DNA from 2 places in the Polycladomyces abyssicola genome. Region 2 is predicted to be linked to the other one. Evidence: riboswitches for the same ligand, from Rfam matches in the RefSeq annotation. Region 2 holds a riboswitch; the other holds the start of a gene.
The links. A riboswitch is a leader RNA that binds a small molecule or an ion and turns the genes downstream of it on or off. The one in region 2 is predicted to bind thiamine pyrophosphate.

Region 1 (7,806 bases), 1.6 Mb from region 2:
ATTCATTACGCTGGCCGGGTTCCACACGCTCAATCACAGCATGTTCGAGTTGGCACGCAAATACCGCGACCATGGCATGACGGCCTACGCCGAATTGCAACAGGCCGAGTTTGCCAGCGAGCAGTACGGTTACACGGCCACGCGCCATCAGCGTGAAGTGGGGACCGGTTACTTCGATGAAGTGTCGATGGTGATCTCCGGCGGTAACGCCTCGACGACGGCACTGGAAGGATCGACCGAAGCCGAGCAATTCACCGCTTGATCGGTTTGAACAAGTCCTTTGCCCCTTTTGTCAACCCCTCCTAAGGAATTCTTCCATTTTCCCTTTCGGCACCGGATGGACTGCCGAAAGGGGTTTTTTTATCATCCCACGTAATGCCCGCAAATTCGGTCGATGTCGGGTCCGTACGATTCGCCGAACAAATTGAGATGCACCAACAAGTAATAGAGTTGGTACAGTGGCTTTCGATCCTCGTAACCGGGTTCCAGTGGGTATATCTCTCGGTAAGTCGCGTAAAAAGCCGATGGAAAGCCGCCAAAAAGTTCGCTCATGGCCAGATCCACTTCCCGGTGACCGTAATATACCGCCGGGTCGATCAGCCAAGGCAGATCCCCTTTTCCCGTCATCCAGTTGCCGCCCCACAAATCGCCATGAAGCAATGCGGGATGGATGTCGGTGACGTCCAACCATTCGTCCAGGCGATCCAACAGTCTGTTTAACCGTTTCGCTCTCGTAGAGGGAAGGCGGTGTTTTTGGGCGGCCAGTTGGATCTGGGGAAGCAACCGTCGCTCTCGGTAAAAGTCGGTCCAGCTGTCCATCCAACCGTTTGCTTGCGGGAGAGGTCCGATGAAATTGTCCGCATCCAAGCCGTACGCTTTCTTTCGATGAGAGTGAAGCGTGGCCAGCATCCTACCCAACGCTGCGGCAGCATGGCGGGAGTAGCCTCCGGTACCCGATGTGGGAATCCACTCCATCAAGATCCAGCCGTCATGCTCATCACGGAATGCGTACACCTCAGGAACACGAGCCCCTGCATCGGCCAACAGACGAAGCCCGTCCCGTTCGGCACGGAAAAAACCGTCGGGGGCACCCTGTTTCCATTTGAAAAAATAGGTGTGTTGGTTCGTCTCAACCTGAAAGGCACTACTGATACTGCCCCCGGAAACCGGTTGAACGGATACGATGGAATCAGGAGTTTCGCCAATGGTTTGCAACGCCTCATGTAAAGTGGACATGTCCGTATGAGAGTGCATATGCTCCCTCCTTAGCTGAATCACGCTACCCTTTTGATGTTTTATTGTAACAAACCGTGAACGTGTTTGCTGTTGGTGGAGGGACTGATATTCTTTGAATGATCGATATCATTGCTAATAAAATAAAAAAGACCGCGAATGGCGGTCGATAGATACAGGAGGTTGGAGAATCTTAATTATTATTTGGATCTTTTTTCCGGCGTTTTTTTTCAACATCAATGTCGATATCAATGTCAATGATGTTGGTATTTCTGTTTCTGTTTCTGTTTCTGTTTTCATTTTCCTCTTCTTCTTCTCTTCTACGATGTCCCCAATCATGACCTTTCCAATCTTGCCCTTTCAAATCAAAGTCTTTTTTCCAATCCACAATATCACCTCATTTGGAATTAATAGACTGTTCTCTTTGGCACTGGCTTTTTTCGTTCTGCGTGTAAGGTACGAATTTGAGACTCTAGCCTTATCTAACCGACTGATTGGGCAGAGTTCGGGAAGAAATCTCATCAAAGAAGCAATTAACCTCCTGTACCTTTTGCTTTATTCTATTCGGTTAACAAAGTATTGTTTGGGTTTCTCAACTAGGATAAAAGTAGATTTTTATATTGGTGGTGGTCTCCATGACTTTTGATCTTTTCAGTGACGATCGGCTCCGTGTCTATGGGACATCGCCAAGTCAAAAAGACCGCTTATTGCGGTCGATAGATACAGGAGGTTGGAAAGCCTTCATTAGCCTTTGTATATCTTTTTTCTTATCTTGTAATCATCAACATCAATGTCGATATCAATATCAATAATGTTGATATTTCTGTTTTTGTTCTTGTTTTCATTGTCATCATCGTGATCTTTTTTTCTCCGATCTTTCCGATCAAAGTCTTTTTTCGAATCCACGATATCACCTCATCGGTGTTTTGCTCTGGATTTACTATAATGTCTATTCTGACGCTGTAACTTTTTCAGTTCAGCGTGTAAGGCACGAATTTGAGACTCTTGCCTTTCTAACATCTTCAACAAGATACTCAAATCGACATGGACTTTGACGCGTGTCAAATTTTTATTCTCATTTTCATTTGTAGGCGGTGATCGGAAAGGATGCTCGTCAAAGAAAAACATCGGGGTTAACCTCCTGTATCTTTTTCTTTATTCTATTCTGTTAATAAAATACTGTTTGGGTTTCAGAACCAGGGTAAAAGTAGATTTTTTAATAGGTCCTTCTCCGACCTAGGTTATTCTCGTCCTTCTCGGAAAACTCTGTTTTCCTTGTCTAGCATCGTTGGCTTAGGATGATCCGGTGCAACAAGTAACGTATGGTTTCTTGCGAACGCAAATGTGAAAAAAAAGCTCCCGCCAAATTCAGGCAGGAGCTTATGTTGTTGTTCACCGATAAATTTCCGCACCCGTTTCGCGGAACTCTTTCGCTTTTTCCTTCATGCCTTCTTCTGCGGCCGATTCCAGGTCCAATCCTTTTTCCCGTGCGTATTCCCGGATATCTTGCGTGATGCGCATACTGCAGAACTTGGGACCGCACATCGAGCAGAAGTGCGCTGTTTTGGCCGGTTCCGCCGGGAGGGTCTCATCGTGGAAGGCCATGGCCCGCTCTGGATCAAGCGAGAGATTAAACTGGTCCATCCAGCGGAACTCGAAGCGCGCTTTGGACAGGGCGTCATCCCGTTTTTGCGCACCAGGGTGTCCTTTGGCCAGATCGGCTGCATGGGCGGCGATTTTGTAAGCGATCACGCCTTCTTTCACATCATCTTTGTTGGGCAGGCCCAGGTGCTCTTTCGGCGTGACGTAGCACAACATGGCCGTGCCGAACCACCCGATCATCGCCGCACCGATCGCCGAGGTGATGTGATCGTATCCCGGCGCGATGTCGGTCGTCAGCGGACCCAGCGTGTAAAACGGAGCCTCGTGGCAGATTTTCTGCTGTAGGTCCACGTTCTCTTTGATTTTATGCATCGGCACGTGACCGGGGCCTTCGATCATCACTTGTACATCGTATTCCCACGCGATCTTGGTCAGCTCGCCCAGGGTTTTCAGTTCGGCGAACTGTGCTTCATCGTTGGCGTCCGCGATCGATCCCGGGCGCAATCCGTCACCGAGCGAGACGGAGATGTCGTACGCGGCCAGAATCTCGCAGATCTCACGGAAATGCGTGTACAGGAAGTTTTCTTCGTGATGGGCGAGACACCAGGCCGCCATGATCGATCCACCACGGGAGACGATACCGGTGACGCGGTTGGCGGTCAGCGGGATGTAACGCAACAGCACCCCGGCGTGAATGGTGAAGTAATCTACCCCTTGTTCCGCCTGTTCGATCAGGGTGTCGCGATAGACCTCCCACGTAAGATCTTCCGGTTTGCCGTCCACCTTTTCCAGCGCCTGATAAATCGGAACGGTTCCGACCGGGACCGGGCAGTTGCGGATGATCCATTCACGGGTGGTATGGATGTTTTTCCCGGTGGACAAATCCATCAGCGTATCGGCGCCCCAATGGGTGGCCCACCGCATTTTTTCCACTTCTTCTTCGATCGAAGAGGTCACGGCCGAATTTCCGATGTTGGCGTTCACCTTCACGTGAAAATTTTTCCCGATGATCATCGGCTCGGACTCGGGATGGTTGATGTTGGCCGGGATGATCGCCCGTCCTGCCGCCACTTCCTGCCGAACGAACTCGGGGTCCACGTTTTCCCGCAACGCGACAAATTCCATTTCGGGAGTGATAATGCCTTTTTTAGCATAATGCATCTGCGTGACGATTTTGCCCTTTTTCGCCCGTAGCGGACGACGTTTCAAGCGTTTCAAATCCTCGTTTTCCAGCGGATCTTTAGAGCGATAGCCATCGTCCACCGGTTTCACTTCCCGACCCTCATACTCCTCTACGTCGCCCCGCTCCAAAATCCAGGGACGGCGCAAGGCGGGAAGCCCTTTGCGTATGTCGGTTTCCACGTTCGGATCCGTGTAGGGCCCGCTCGTGTCATAGACTCGAACCGGTTCGTTGGGTACCTCTTCGCCGTTGCGCCCCGTCGTGGGAGAAAGTGTGATTTCCCGCATGGGGACGCGAATGTCCGGGCGAGAACCTTGGATGTACACCTTTTTGCTGTTGGGGAACGTAAAAGTTTCCGACATCGTAAACCTCCTGTGATGTTGGTTTTGCAACCCACACATCAACACAAGCTGTCCCCAGGTTCAGGTGCATCCGATTCCGTCGCGTACGGGTATGAAAAAAAGGACCGTACGCCAACGTACGGTCCTCTCCCCTTCGAAATAAAGGATCGAATGCAGTTCCCTACGCTGGCATTACCCAGATCAGGTTAAACGGTCGGCGGTAGAGTTCCCCGCCCTCTCAGCCTGGCTCCTCCAAGCTCCCGTTGATATGCAGTTGCCTAACTTGAACTTAACACAGGATACCTGCCAGGTCAATGAGGAAGTCAATCATGTTCGACTCGTATCCATCTTCTGAAGAGAATCGTGATTTCGAACGGAAGCCAAAAGATGGTCACGACAAATGAAAAAAGAAAATACGCCTTATTCTCCCCTACCATGTCGACAACTTGTTGATACTCCGCAGCAAGGGATTCAGTCTCCTCGTCCCCGGTGGCCATCCACTCCTGGATCCCGTCCTCCATCTTTCTCCAGTAAGCATAACCGATCAAAAAATAAACGCACAAGACAAGCGGTGCGAACATCCACAGCACTCCCTCTATGAACTCCTATATCCTATTCTTTGCAGATGATGGGATTGCCTGCCACAGAAAAAATGATTATCTCAAAATCGAAAAGGCGCGAAATCGAGACAGGGATTCCCGAATTCAGACTCATCAGGTATAATTTTTGCAAGCGGAGAAATGTGGTGTGGGTGGAAGATCAAGATCAGAGAGAAAGAAAGAGGGATGGACATGAGGTGTAAGGGGCGGAGTTGGAGTCAATACCATCCCTTGGTGTGGGTCTTGGTGGGAGGAACAATATTTTCGCGGGCGGCTATGTTTATGAGTCTGCCATTTTTGACCATTTATCTCGCGCAACATACGGAGATAGATCCGGCACTGGCGGGACTGACGGTGGGCTTGGGACCCTTGGCGGGGACGTTTTGCGGCTTTGTCGGCGGGAATCTTTCGGATCAGTTCGGCAGGCGCACGGTGATGGTAACGGCCATGTTCCTGTGGGCAGGGGTGTACATCGGGTTTGCTGTTGCCGAACATATTGTTTTTTTCATGTTGCTCAACCTGCTGAACGGTGTGTGCCGTTCCTTCTTTGAGCCGACTTCGCAAGCATTGATGGCGGATATCACTCCTCCGGAACGGCGAATCCGGGTATTTGGATTTCGTTACCTGGCGATCAATGTGGGAGCTGTCATCGGTCCGCTGATCGGCGCAGTGACAGGAATTCTGGCCGGTAAGACAGCGTTTCTGATCACGGGAACCGTCTATTTCGTTTACGCTTGGCTCCTGTTGCTGATGTTGAACCATTACCGCCATGATTTGACGTCCCATGTCACACAAACAGAGCGGGAACGCGTCGGGATGCGGGCTGCATTTCAGGTGGTGCGAAACGATGCGGCCTTGAGGTTCTTTTTGGCCGGAGCGATCTTGGCCAATATCGGATATGCCCAAATCGAAACGACGCTGCCTTTGTACTTGAAGCAAAACGTGGTGAACGGGGAACTGTTGTTTTCGATTCTGTTGGCGATCAATGCCGGGTTGGTCGTTATTTTGCAGATGCTCTTGACCCGGTGGAGTGAGAAACGTCCCATCCTGCAAAGCCTGCTGATCGGTACGATCCTGTTCGCTGCCGGAATGGGCTGCTTCGCCGTCGGGCAACATGAAGCATGGTTTGTCATCGGCATGGTAATCCTGACCGTGGGGGAAATCCTGATCTTCCCCACTAACAGCTTGTTCATCGATCGGCTGGCACCTGATCATTTGCGGGGGACATACTTCGGTGCCAACGGCTTTCAGGGATTGGGGTTTTTTATGGGGCCGTCTTTGGGCGGGTGGCTGGTTCAACAGTTGGGCGGACACTGGGGATTCGCCGTGATCGGGTTGGTGGTGATTGGTGCGATGTATTTCTATTGGATGGGGATGCGTGTTTACCAATTTCGCTCATGTGGGTTATCGCAGGAGACATCGGTTGTTTCCTCTTCAGTGTCTGGGGAAAAATTGCAGGTTTAGTGAAACATCTTTGAACTGGCTTTCGTCTATAAAGATACAAGAGAACCACCTTTTTCTACTACAAAAGTCGTAGGCGAAAAAAGGATTCCGCGTTCCTTTTGTCGAACATGTCGAATTGTGCTGCGTAATGGATTCCCGAGATGATGGAAAACCAGCGGAGAAGTACGACATTTGGAATAGATGTGGATCGAAAGGATGGAGTTCCGTTGCGGATCGAGTGGTCCCATGTCAGTAAAATATTCCGTATGAAGCCGAAGCAGAAAGGTCGTGTCTCATCCCGGATACCGACGCCTTCGATTGGTTTGCTCGATTTTTCCGCGACCGTTCGGCCCGGCATCACCGCCGTTCTGGGTCCCAAAGGTTCGGGCAAAAGCACATTGTTGCGCCTGACAGCCATGCAGTTGGTACCAGATGACGGGCGCGTGACATATCGCAGTGATGATGGCTCGTTCTGCATGTGGTCAAAATCCGGTGCCGCGATGGCAGATGATCCGATGCTGGCAAAGGTAAAACAGCGCATCGGTTATGTGCCGCCGCTTCGAAAAATGGATCAAACCATCTCGGTCGAACATTCGCTGATGTATCTGGCGCAAACACGCCGAGTACCCAATCCCAAAAGGCGGGCCATGGAACTGATCGCACAATGGGGACTCGGTTCCGTCCGTCGCGTCCCGCTCCATGAGTTGAAGCCGGGTGAACTGAAGCGTTTCTTTTTGGCGAAAAGTCTGTTGGCCGATCCGGTGATCTGGTTGCTGGACGAACCGGAAATCGGTTTGGATGAAATGGGAAGGGTGCTGTTGGAGAAGGCGCTGGCCACCCAACCGAAACATCGCATTACGTTGTTGGCGACGCAGGATATGGATCTGGCCGAATGGGCATCGGATCTGTTGCTGATGGAAGGGGGCTCCTGCCGGCGTTTTGGGAGGAAACGCTGGTTGACTGCAGGTGTGCCGCAAGGAACGGTCAAAGCGTGGTACGATTGGATGCAAACATTTTATCATTATTTGAATCAGCGTCATTCATAAAAATATTGAAAAAAGTGTCGGAATTTCTGTCTCTATTCATGATTTCGGGTGGCCTGGCCGTTTTCCCTTTGCTCCTCTTTCAAGCTCAAAGGTCGCTCGCGGGAAAGCGGCATTTTCTTGTTATCAGCTACTCCGATTTCCAGCCTGAATCACTCATATTCCGGCGTTGTTTGTACCGTCGCACACGCCCACTGGGCGACTTTTTCTTTTCACGAGTCCGTTCAATGACCTTGATATCACCATTGCCCATTTATTCCTCATCCAAAAAAACTTTCTATATCCAGTATCATATTTCCCCAAACTGAATCATGTCCCGGGATGCTTCATGAAGTTTCAAGCTCTGATACTGCTACGTCAGATAA
Region 2 (7,806 bases):
CCACTCGGGCTGAGAAATGATGGAAGAAGTCCGCGAGCTTTATACCCGTCCCAGCTTCGTTATCCTGCAATCCGAGTCGGCTCGGCCGGGAATGGTCTATCTTCACCGATCCATGAACAAAAACTCTCTTTTTTGCTGCATGCCCACATTCAACACCAATCCCACCGCCACCATCTGGGTCAGTAATGAGCTGCCGCCGTAACTGATGAATGGAAGGGGCAAACCGGTAACCGGCAATAAACCGATGGTCATGCCGATATTTTGAAACACCTGAAAGACCAGCATCCCGACGATCCCAGCGATGATGCAGGGACCAAAACGGTCCTCACAACGGAGAGCGATGCGGAGCATCCGGTAAACGACAAAGATAAAGATGCACAATAGGATACTGGCGCCGATAAAACCGAATTCCTCGGCAAACACGGCAAAGATGAAGTCGTTGTGCGGTTCGGGAATCCATTTTCCCTGCGCCTGCGTTCCGTTATGAAATCCTTTCCCGGACAATTGACCGGAACCGACGGCAATCATCGATTGGGTCAATTGATACCCCGCTCCGGTCGGATCGGATGCCGGGTCCAAAAAGGTTTGGATGCGTTCAATCTGGTGCGGTTTCAGTATGACGTGGATCAACGGACTTTTCGTAACGTACAATCCCAATACCGTGCCGACAACGATGACCACGATTACCACACCAGTGAGAATCCATCGCCAATCCAGACCGCCCACCAGCAGCATGCTGCCCAAAATCCCCACAAGGACCAATGCGGTTCCGAGATCGGGCTGTTTCAGGATAATCAAAAAGGGCACAGCAAACAACAAACCGATTTTGCCCAGCGTTTTGTAATCGCGCAGGGGGAGTCGCTTCACTTCCGCCAAATGTTTGGCTATGGTGAGAATCAAAATGATCTTCATGAGCTCCGACGGTTGGAATTGAAACGAACCGATGCGAATCCATTCTTGTGCTCCCTTAACCTTGACGCCCAAGCCGGGGACCCAGACCAACATCAACAGGATCAATCCTAAAACATACAACACGTACACAAATCTGCCCTGCGCCAAACTGCGGTAATCAAACAGGAGAACGGCCGTCATGAGCAGAATACCCAGTACATACCACCCGATTTGTTTGCTCACATAAGAGGAGTCTGACGTGTAGGTGGCACTGGATATGGAGAGAATGCTAATGACGGCCAAAAGCAGGACCAATACGATGAGCGGGTAGTCCAGTGATATGAGAGATCGCTTCCATTTGTGCGTCATCTGCTCACACCTGCTTTTTCATATGATTCTTCTGCATGTCCATGCTAACATAGGATGTGAGTACTTTTAAATACATAACATCGAGGGGATTTGCCATGAGACGAGGGAAACCTGATTTTTGGCTGATCCTGATCGCGTTCATCCTAATGGGATTCGGCTTGGTCATGGTATTCAGCGCAAGCTACTATAAAGGATTAACCGATTATGGTGACAGTTACTATTTTTTTAAACGGCAGTTAATATGGGCAGCAGCCGGATTATTTCTCTTTTTTGTGGCGGCCAACATACCCTACACCATTTATCGACGATTTGTCGGTACGATTTTGTTGATCAGCATCCTGCTCCTGATCGCCGTGCTCATTCCCGGCGTCGGTGTCGAGGTGAAGGGAGCTCGTCGCTGGATCGAACTGGGGCCGATGAGCTTCCAACCGTCGGAGCTGGTCAAATTAAGCGCGTTGATTTATACGGCATCCATTATGACCAAGAAACAACCGGTCATGGACAGTTTCAAACGAGCTGTATTACCACCTTTGATCGTGTTGGGTCTGCTCTGCTCTCTGATCGTGATCGAACCGCACTACAGTACCACCATCATCATCCTATCCTCCTGCATGGTGGTCATCTTTTGTGCGGGATTGCGATTCCGCCACTTTTTGTTACTCTTATCGACCGGGATACCGGTCCTCATGTGGGTGATGATCATGGAGCCGTACCGAATCAAGCGGCTCACCACCCTGTTCAACCCGTGGAAAAATCCTACCGCGGACGGCTATCAGATCATTCAGTCCCTGTATGCGATCGGCCCCGGCGGATTATCTGGCTCCGGATTGGGCAACAGCATCCAAAAGATGGCCTACCTTCCGGAAGCGCACACCGATTTCATCTTCGCCATCGTGGCGGAAGAGCTAGGCTTCATCGGTGGAACGCTGCTGATCGCCCTCTTTATCGCGCTCATTTTGCGCGGGATTCGCATTTCCCTGCGGGCACCCGACCAGTTCGGCATGCTGCTCGGAATCGGCATTACCTCCCTCATCGGAATCGAAGCCTTGTCCAATCTCGGTGTCGTGACCGCGATGCTCCCGGTTACCGGTGTACCGTTGCCGTTCATCAGCTATGGCGGTTCCTCGTTAATGCTGAGCATGGCCTCTTTGGGCATCCTGCTCAACATCTCCCGTTACACCAACATACCGGCCAAACAGAAAAAATCCCGAGGACCTGTTTCCGTTTCTGGGAGTTAAAAACGCGAATCAGGAGACTTTCCGAACCTGAACAGGGCTGTTCCAGCGGGAACAGCCCTGCAGACTTTGTCAACCACTCGGCCGTTCCCCTCGAGAACAGCCTTGATTGTCAACCATATCATACCATATCATATCTTGCTCATGCAGTCACCATGCCCTCCATCGGACTGCTTGCACTGGCATAACGTTTTTTGGGGATACGCCCCGCTTCGAAGCCCAGACGCCCCGCCTCAACCGCCAACCGCATCGCACGGGCCATTTTTACCGGATCTTCTGCCCCGGCCACTGCAGTATTGAGCAACACCCCGTCTACGCCCAATTCCATTGCTTGCACCACATCAGCCGGAGAACCGATGCCCGCATCGACGATTACCGGCACTTGGGATTGCTCGATAATCCAACTGAGGTTGTACGGATTGAGCAGACCCAGTCCCGTTCCGATCGGTGACCCGCCCGGCATGATCGCATGGGCTCCGGCTTCTTCCAATTTTTTGGCTATCACTGGATCATCGTTCGTATAGGGAAGCACGGTGAAACCTTCTTCCACCAAGATCTTGGTCGCCTCCAGCGTCGCCACCGGATCGGGCAGCAGTGTTTTCGGATCGGCGATAATTTCCACCTTGATCATATCGCACAGTTTGGATGCGCGAGCGAGTCGGGCAATCCGTACCGCTTCCTCTGCGGTAGTAGCGCCCGCCGTATTGGGCAACAGGGTATACTTGCTCAAATCCAGGTTTTCCAAAAAGTTGGGCTGGTTGGGATCACTGATGTTCAATCGACGAACCGCAAACGTCAACACTTCCGCTCCGGATGCTTCCACCGCTTCCCGTTGAACGTCCAAGGAAGAAAATTTCCCCGTTCCAAGAAACAATCGAGATTGAAACGTATACTTGCCTATGGTCAGCATACTTTTAGCCTCCTCCCACAAAATGGACAATCTCCAACGCATCACCTTCTCGCAAAACCGCCGATGCATGGTCTTCCTTCTCCAACACGCGCCGATTGTGTTCCACAACCACAATCCGCCGTTCCAACTGTAGGTGTTGAATCAACCGCTCAACCGTGTCCACCTCCGCGGGCAAGTCATAGGGCTGTCCATTTAACTGAATACGCACTCCCGAATCACCTCCTCGCCGTTGATTCCAAGAGACGATCCGGCGAAAACGGCGCCAGTTCCGGCACCGCCGTGCCGGAGATCAACTCCGCCATCAGCGCACCTGTGATCGGACTCAGTAATATCCCGTTGCGGAAATGGCCGGATGCAACGTACAGGCCACGAACCGCCTCCAACCGGCCCATTAACGGCAACCCGTCCCCGGAACCGGGACGAACGCTCGACCAGTACGACAATACATCGGCTTCAGCCAATGAAGGGACCAGTCGGGTCGCTTCATGAGCCAACCGGTGAATCGCTCCCAGCGAAACACCCGGGGAAAAATCATGCTCCTTCTCCGTCGCGCCTACGACAATGCGGCCGTCCGCTTTGGGCACCAGGTAACACCCGTGAGCAAACAGTGTCTTTCGATGCGGCAGGCGGTTCGGACGAAGAGCGAGCGATTCTCCTTTCACCGGAAATACCGGCAAGTTGAGCCCCAGTCGTCGTGCCAACACACCGCTCCACGCCCCGGCGGCCAACACCACGGCACCTGCGCGGAAAGTCCCAACCACAGTTTCTACACCCGTCACTTGGTCACCGTCGGTGAGAAAACCCGTCACTTCACATCCTTCCAGTAACCGCACACCCAATGCCTGTGCGGCCCGAGCGAACGCCAACGTCAGCCTGGGAGCCGACACCTGGGCATCATCCGGCAAAAATAGCGCGCCTGTGATATCAGCTCTCACTTCGGGTTCGTCCTCGCGAACCGAACGAGTCTCCCACCATTCCGCCCGACCGCCCAATTCCCGCTGCCAACGCGCACGGTCACGCAATTCTTCCGCTTCTGTCCGATCCCATGCCACCCGCAATAACCCTGCGGTGTTCAGCTCGATGTCCAAACCGGTTCGTTCATACAATTCACGCCCCAATTCAGGGAACATCGCCCGGCTGCGGAAGCAAAGGTCGCTCATGGGGCCCGGAAAAGCCATTTCCACCTGTGCACCCAGCATTCCAGCCGCTGCGGATGAAGCGTGGGCGCCTATGCGGTCCCGCTCCAGGACCACGACGTCAGCCCCCTTTTTTGCCAGGTAATAGGCGATCGAACAGCCGATCACACCGCCACCGATGACAATTACGTCCTGTGTTTGCACAGTTTGCTCCTTCCTTTCGCATCGGGAATTTACTCGTTGGTGTCTTTGAAGCGCCGGGCGATTTCCCGCAATTTGCGTGCTTGCTCATCCGGCCGGGGATGATCCATTACCGCCGAAATCACGGCAATACCGGCACATCCCGTTTCCGCTACCTCGGCCATATTTTCGACGGTAATCCCACCCACTGCGATAACTGGAATGCGCACCGCGCGGACGATGCGGGCCAATTCGGCACATCCCCGCGGAGGAATGCCCGATTTGGACGCCGTGTGAAATACATGGCCGAATAATATGTAATCCGCCCCCATCTGTTCGGATCGAAGTGCTTCTTCCAGCGAATGTACCGAACGGCCCACACACAAGCCGCTTGCCAACGGTTTGACCTCCGGCAGCGGCAATCCCTTTTCCGGCAGATGTACCCCTCCACATCCCAGAGAAAGGGCGATATCCATCCGATCGTTCACCACCAGCTGGTCACGTGTGAGCCATCCCTCTTCCAACAGACGTTTGCCCCAGCTCCATATCTCTCGTGCCGGCCTGTTTTTCAATCGCAGATGAAAGCGGTCAATATACGGCCCCGCCTGCCTCGCCACCTGATGAATTTGCTCCCAGGTATGCCGCTGGTCCGTGATCACATGCACTTCCATCGGAATGTCACTTCCTCTGACCATAAAAAAACCGGTATCCATGGGGATACCGGTTGGATGCACGTAAACCTCTCCTGAACATCAACCTTCCCCCACTTCCTTTCGCTGGCATTACCCAGGTCAAGTTCAAAGGGTTAAGGCTCGCGCCTTTCTCAGCACCCATGGTGCACCCCTAGTGGTGGAAATGCAACGTATCACATTTTTCTCTATTCTAACAATCCCGATTACCCGACGTCAACTGTCGATCGGTGACGCTGGACGACGTTAAACCGCTTTTACCTGAATGATCGCCGTATCTATGATATCCCGGTCGTTGATCGGAGACACAATTTGATGGACAGAAGCGTCTCCGATGTAAAAGTTGGTCACATTCGCTTTGATGATGCTTCTGTTGTGGGCGAGGAAGTTCAAACCATGGGAAACATTAACCTTGCCCACGTTGGAAATCTCGTTGACGGACAGTGCCCCGATCACCATGGGTGAAATCACGGCATTCCCTCCTTTGCTCAAACCCCTTTGACTTGAAAAATGGGGGTATCCACCACATCGGAGTCCAATAACGGTCCGAATACGACGGACACCGTCAAATCACCCGCGTTGCTGTTGGCCTCGTTGGTTTTCGAGAAGCTCTCCTGATTGACCAAAAAGTTGACCGGCGCCACATTCAGTTGACCTGTGGTGGAGACGGTGTTGATTTTAAGCACGAACGGCATGCGTCTTCCTCCTTATTGTTTCTTACTTGCGCTGTCCCCATAAACAATCCTTCAAATCCTCGTCCATGATTGCCGCCCACTCTTCCAACCATCCGTGATCCCCATAACCAAGATGAGCAATGTTTTCCTTGATAAAGCTGAATGGCGCCCATTCTACCGTCAAGGGTGCCATATGAACGTTGGCATCGTTTGTCACAGTGTTTACCTTGATTCCGCCAATCGAGATGGGCATCGAACTTCCTCCTTGTCTGACCTAGGGCGTGTCTCATCCCTATCGCGTGCATCACTTTCCGAATCGATGCACGGTCGGATTCCTTGTGGTATGACCCATTCCCTTAGACCTGTTGAATGAGAACAGGGTGATCATTCACGTCCGGATCGACGATCGGGTTGACCGTGCGGATCACCGCGTGGTCACCGGTCGTCGAGGTTCCCACGTTGTTCTTTTGCAAACTGAACGGATAATAAGTCAAATGCGTTCCCACCGTGATGGATGAGGTCGTCGTCACGGCATTTACCTTTAATACCCCTAGCTTGATAATCAATGGGAACTCCTCCTCATCTCAGCCATCGCCTATATTACAGTATGATAGGCGTCCCATTTCGAAACATGGGCATACCAAAATGGGCATTTGCCCATACCCAATAAAAAAAGCCCACCTTCCGGGTTGTTCCGGAAAAGTGGAGACGATTGCGAAGGGGATTCAGGAAGAAGCAGGCACACGCACCTTGACATCGCCGTATATGTAAACCTGACAGGCCAGGCGCATACCGGACACTGTTTCCTCGTCCCCCAGCCGATATCTTTCCAACTCCCCAATTGCATTGAGATGGTCTTCCCCATCCTCCACCTTTACTCGGCAGGTACCACATCTGCCCGTCGTACAGTAAAAAGGAACGGGAACGGATCGCAAGGTGGCCTCCAACAGCAAATTGGCCCCTTCCTCCACTTCAAATTGATGCGTGTCCCCACCTTCTTCCACAATCACTTTGGGCATGGTCGCTTCTATCCCCCGTTCCTATCATGATCCATCACTTTGTGTCGGAATCCACCCGACTCTGCCAAATCGCCCAACCGATCCAGACCAATACGAGGGGAACCACGATCCACAATAAATCCATACCATAGCGATGCAATAGATGGAGCGCGTTTTCCCAATTAGCACCTACCTGATAACCCAAACCGATAAACGTAAGGCACCAAAACAACCCGCCGGTATAGGCGAACAGGCCGAACCTGGTCCATGGGAGGTTGGAGATCCCTGCCAAATAAGCCGTCACATGGCGCACACCGGGAATGAAGTAACCGAAGAACAACACCCAATTGCCGTATTTACGAAACAAAAACTGCGTAATGCGCAATCGACGTCGTGTGATGAAAAACTTTGGTCCATACTTTTTCAAAAACGGATACCCCAATCGCCAGCCCAACAAATAGCTGACAGTAATCCCACACAAGGAACCGATCAGCGCACTGGCAAACGCCAAATATAGATTGAGCCGGCCGACGGAAGAAAGGTATCCGACAAACGTCATCATGATCTCATCTGGCAACGGCAATCCGACGATGCCGAATACCAGAAACAGGAAAATACCGATATATCCGTACTCCAATAACCATTCCATCAACGTTTGTTCCATGTTTCAACCCCGTTTGAAAACCGTTCGCGGCATTCGCGTCAAATAATAGGATACCATACT

Region 1: it holds a riboswitch for thiamine pyrophosphate, as region 2 does, so the genes downstream of both, thiC (phosphomethylpyrimidine synthase ThiC) here and KI215_RS10690 (thiamine phosphate synthase) in region 2, are expected to answer to the same signal.

Annotation. Positions count from the first base shown of each region.
Region 1 is NZ_AP024601.1:507,918-515,723, forward strand. It holds gene aceA (isocitrate lyase) at 1-262, shown strand, start outside; gene KI215_RS02620 (fructosamine kinase family protein) at 364-1,254, opposite strand; gene KI215_RS02625 (hypothetical protein) at 1,427-1,621, opposite strand; gene KI215_RS02630 (hypothetical protein) at 1,978-2,139, opposite strand; gene thiC (phosphomethylpyrimidine synthase ThiC) at 2,626-4,377, opposite strand; TPP riboswitch at 4,518-4,628, opposite strand; gene KI215_RS02640 (hypothetical protein) at 4,680-4,937, opposite strand; gene KI215_RS02645 (MDR family MFS transporter) at 5,148-6,419, shown strand; gene KI215_RS02650 (ABC transporter ATP-binding protein) at 6,626-7,444, shown strand; gene KI215_RS02655 (SMI1/KNR4 family protein) at 7,794-7,806, opposite strand, start outside.
Region 2 is NZ_AP024601.1:2,113,408-2,121,213, forward strand. It holds gene rodA (rod shape-determining protein RodA) at 103-1,260, opposite strand; gene ftsW (putative lipid II flippase FtsW) at 1,356-2,498, shown strand; gene KI215_RS10675 (thiazole synthase) at 2,638-3,405, opposite strand; gene thiS (sulfur carrier protein ThiS) at 3,410-3,613, opposite strand; gene thiO (glycine oxidase ThiO) at 3,621-4,745, opposite strand; gene KI215_RS10690 (thiamine phosphate synthase) at 4,775-5,455, opposite strand; TPP riboswitch at 5,473-5,576, opposite strand; gene KI215_RS10695 (hypothetical protein) at 5,657-5,881, opposite strand; gene KI215_RS10700 (hypothetical protein) at 5,899-6,105, opposite strand; gene KI215_RS10705 (hypothetical protein) at 6,128-6,337, opposite strand; gene KI215_RS10710 (spore germination protein) at 6,441-6,650, opposite strand; gene KI215_RS10715 (2Fe-2S iron-sulfur cluster-binding protein) at 6,810-7,103, opposite strand; gene KI215_RS10720 (DedA family protein) at 7,138-7,746, opposite strand.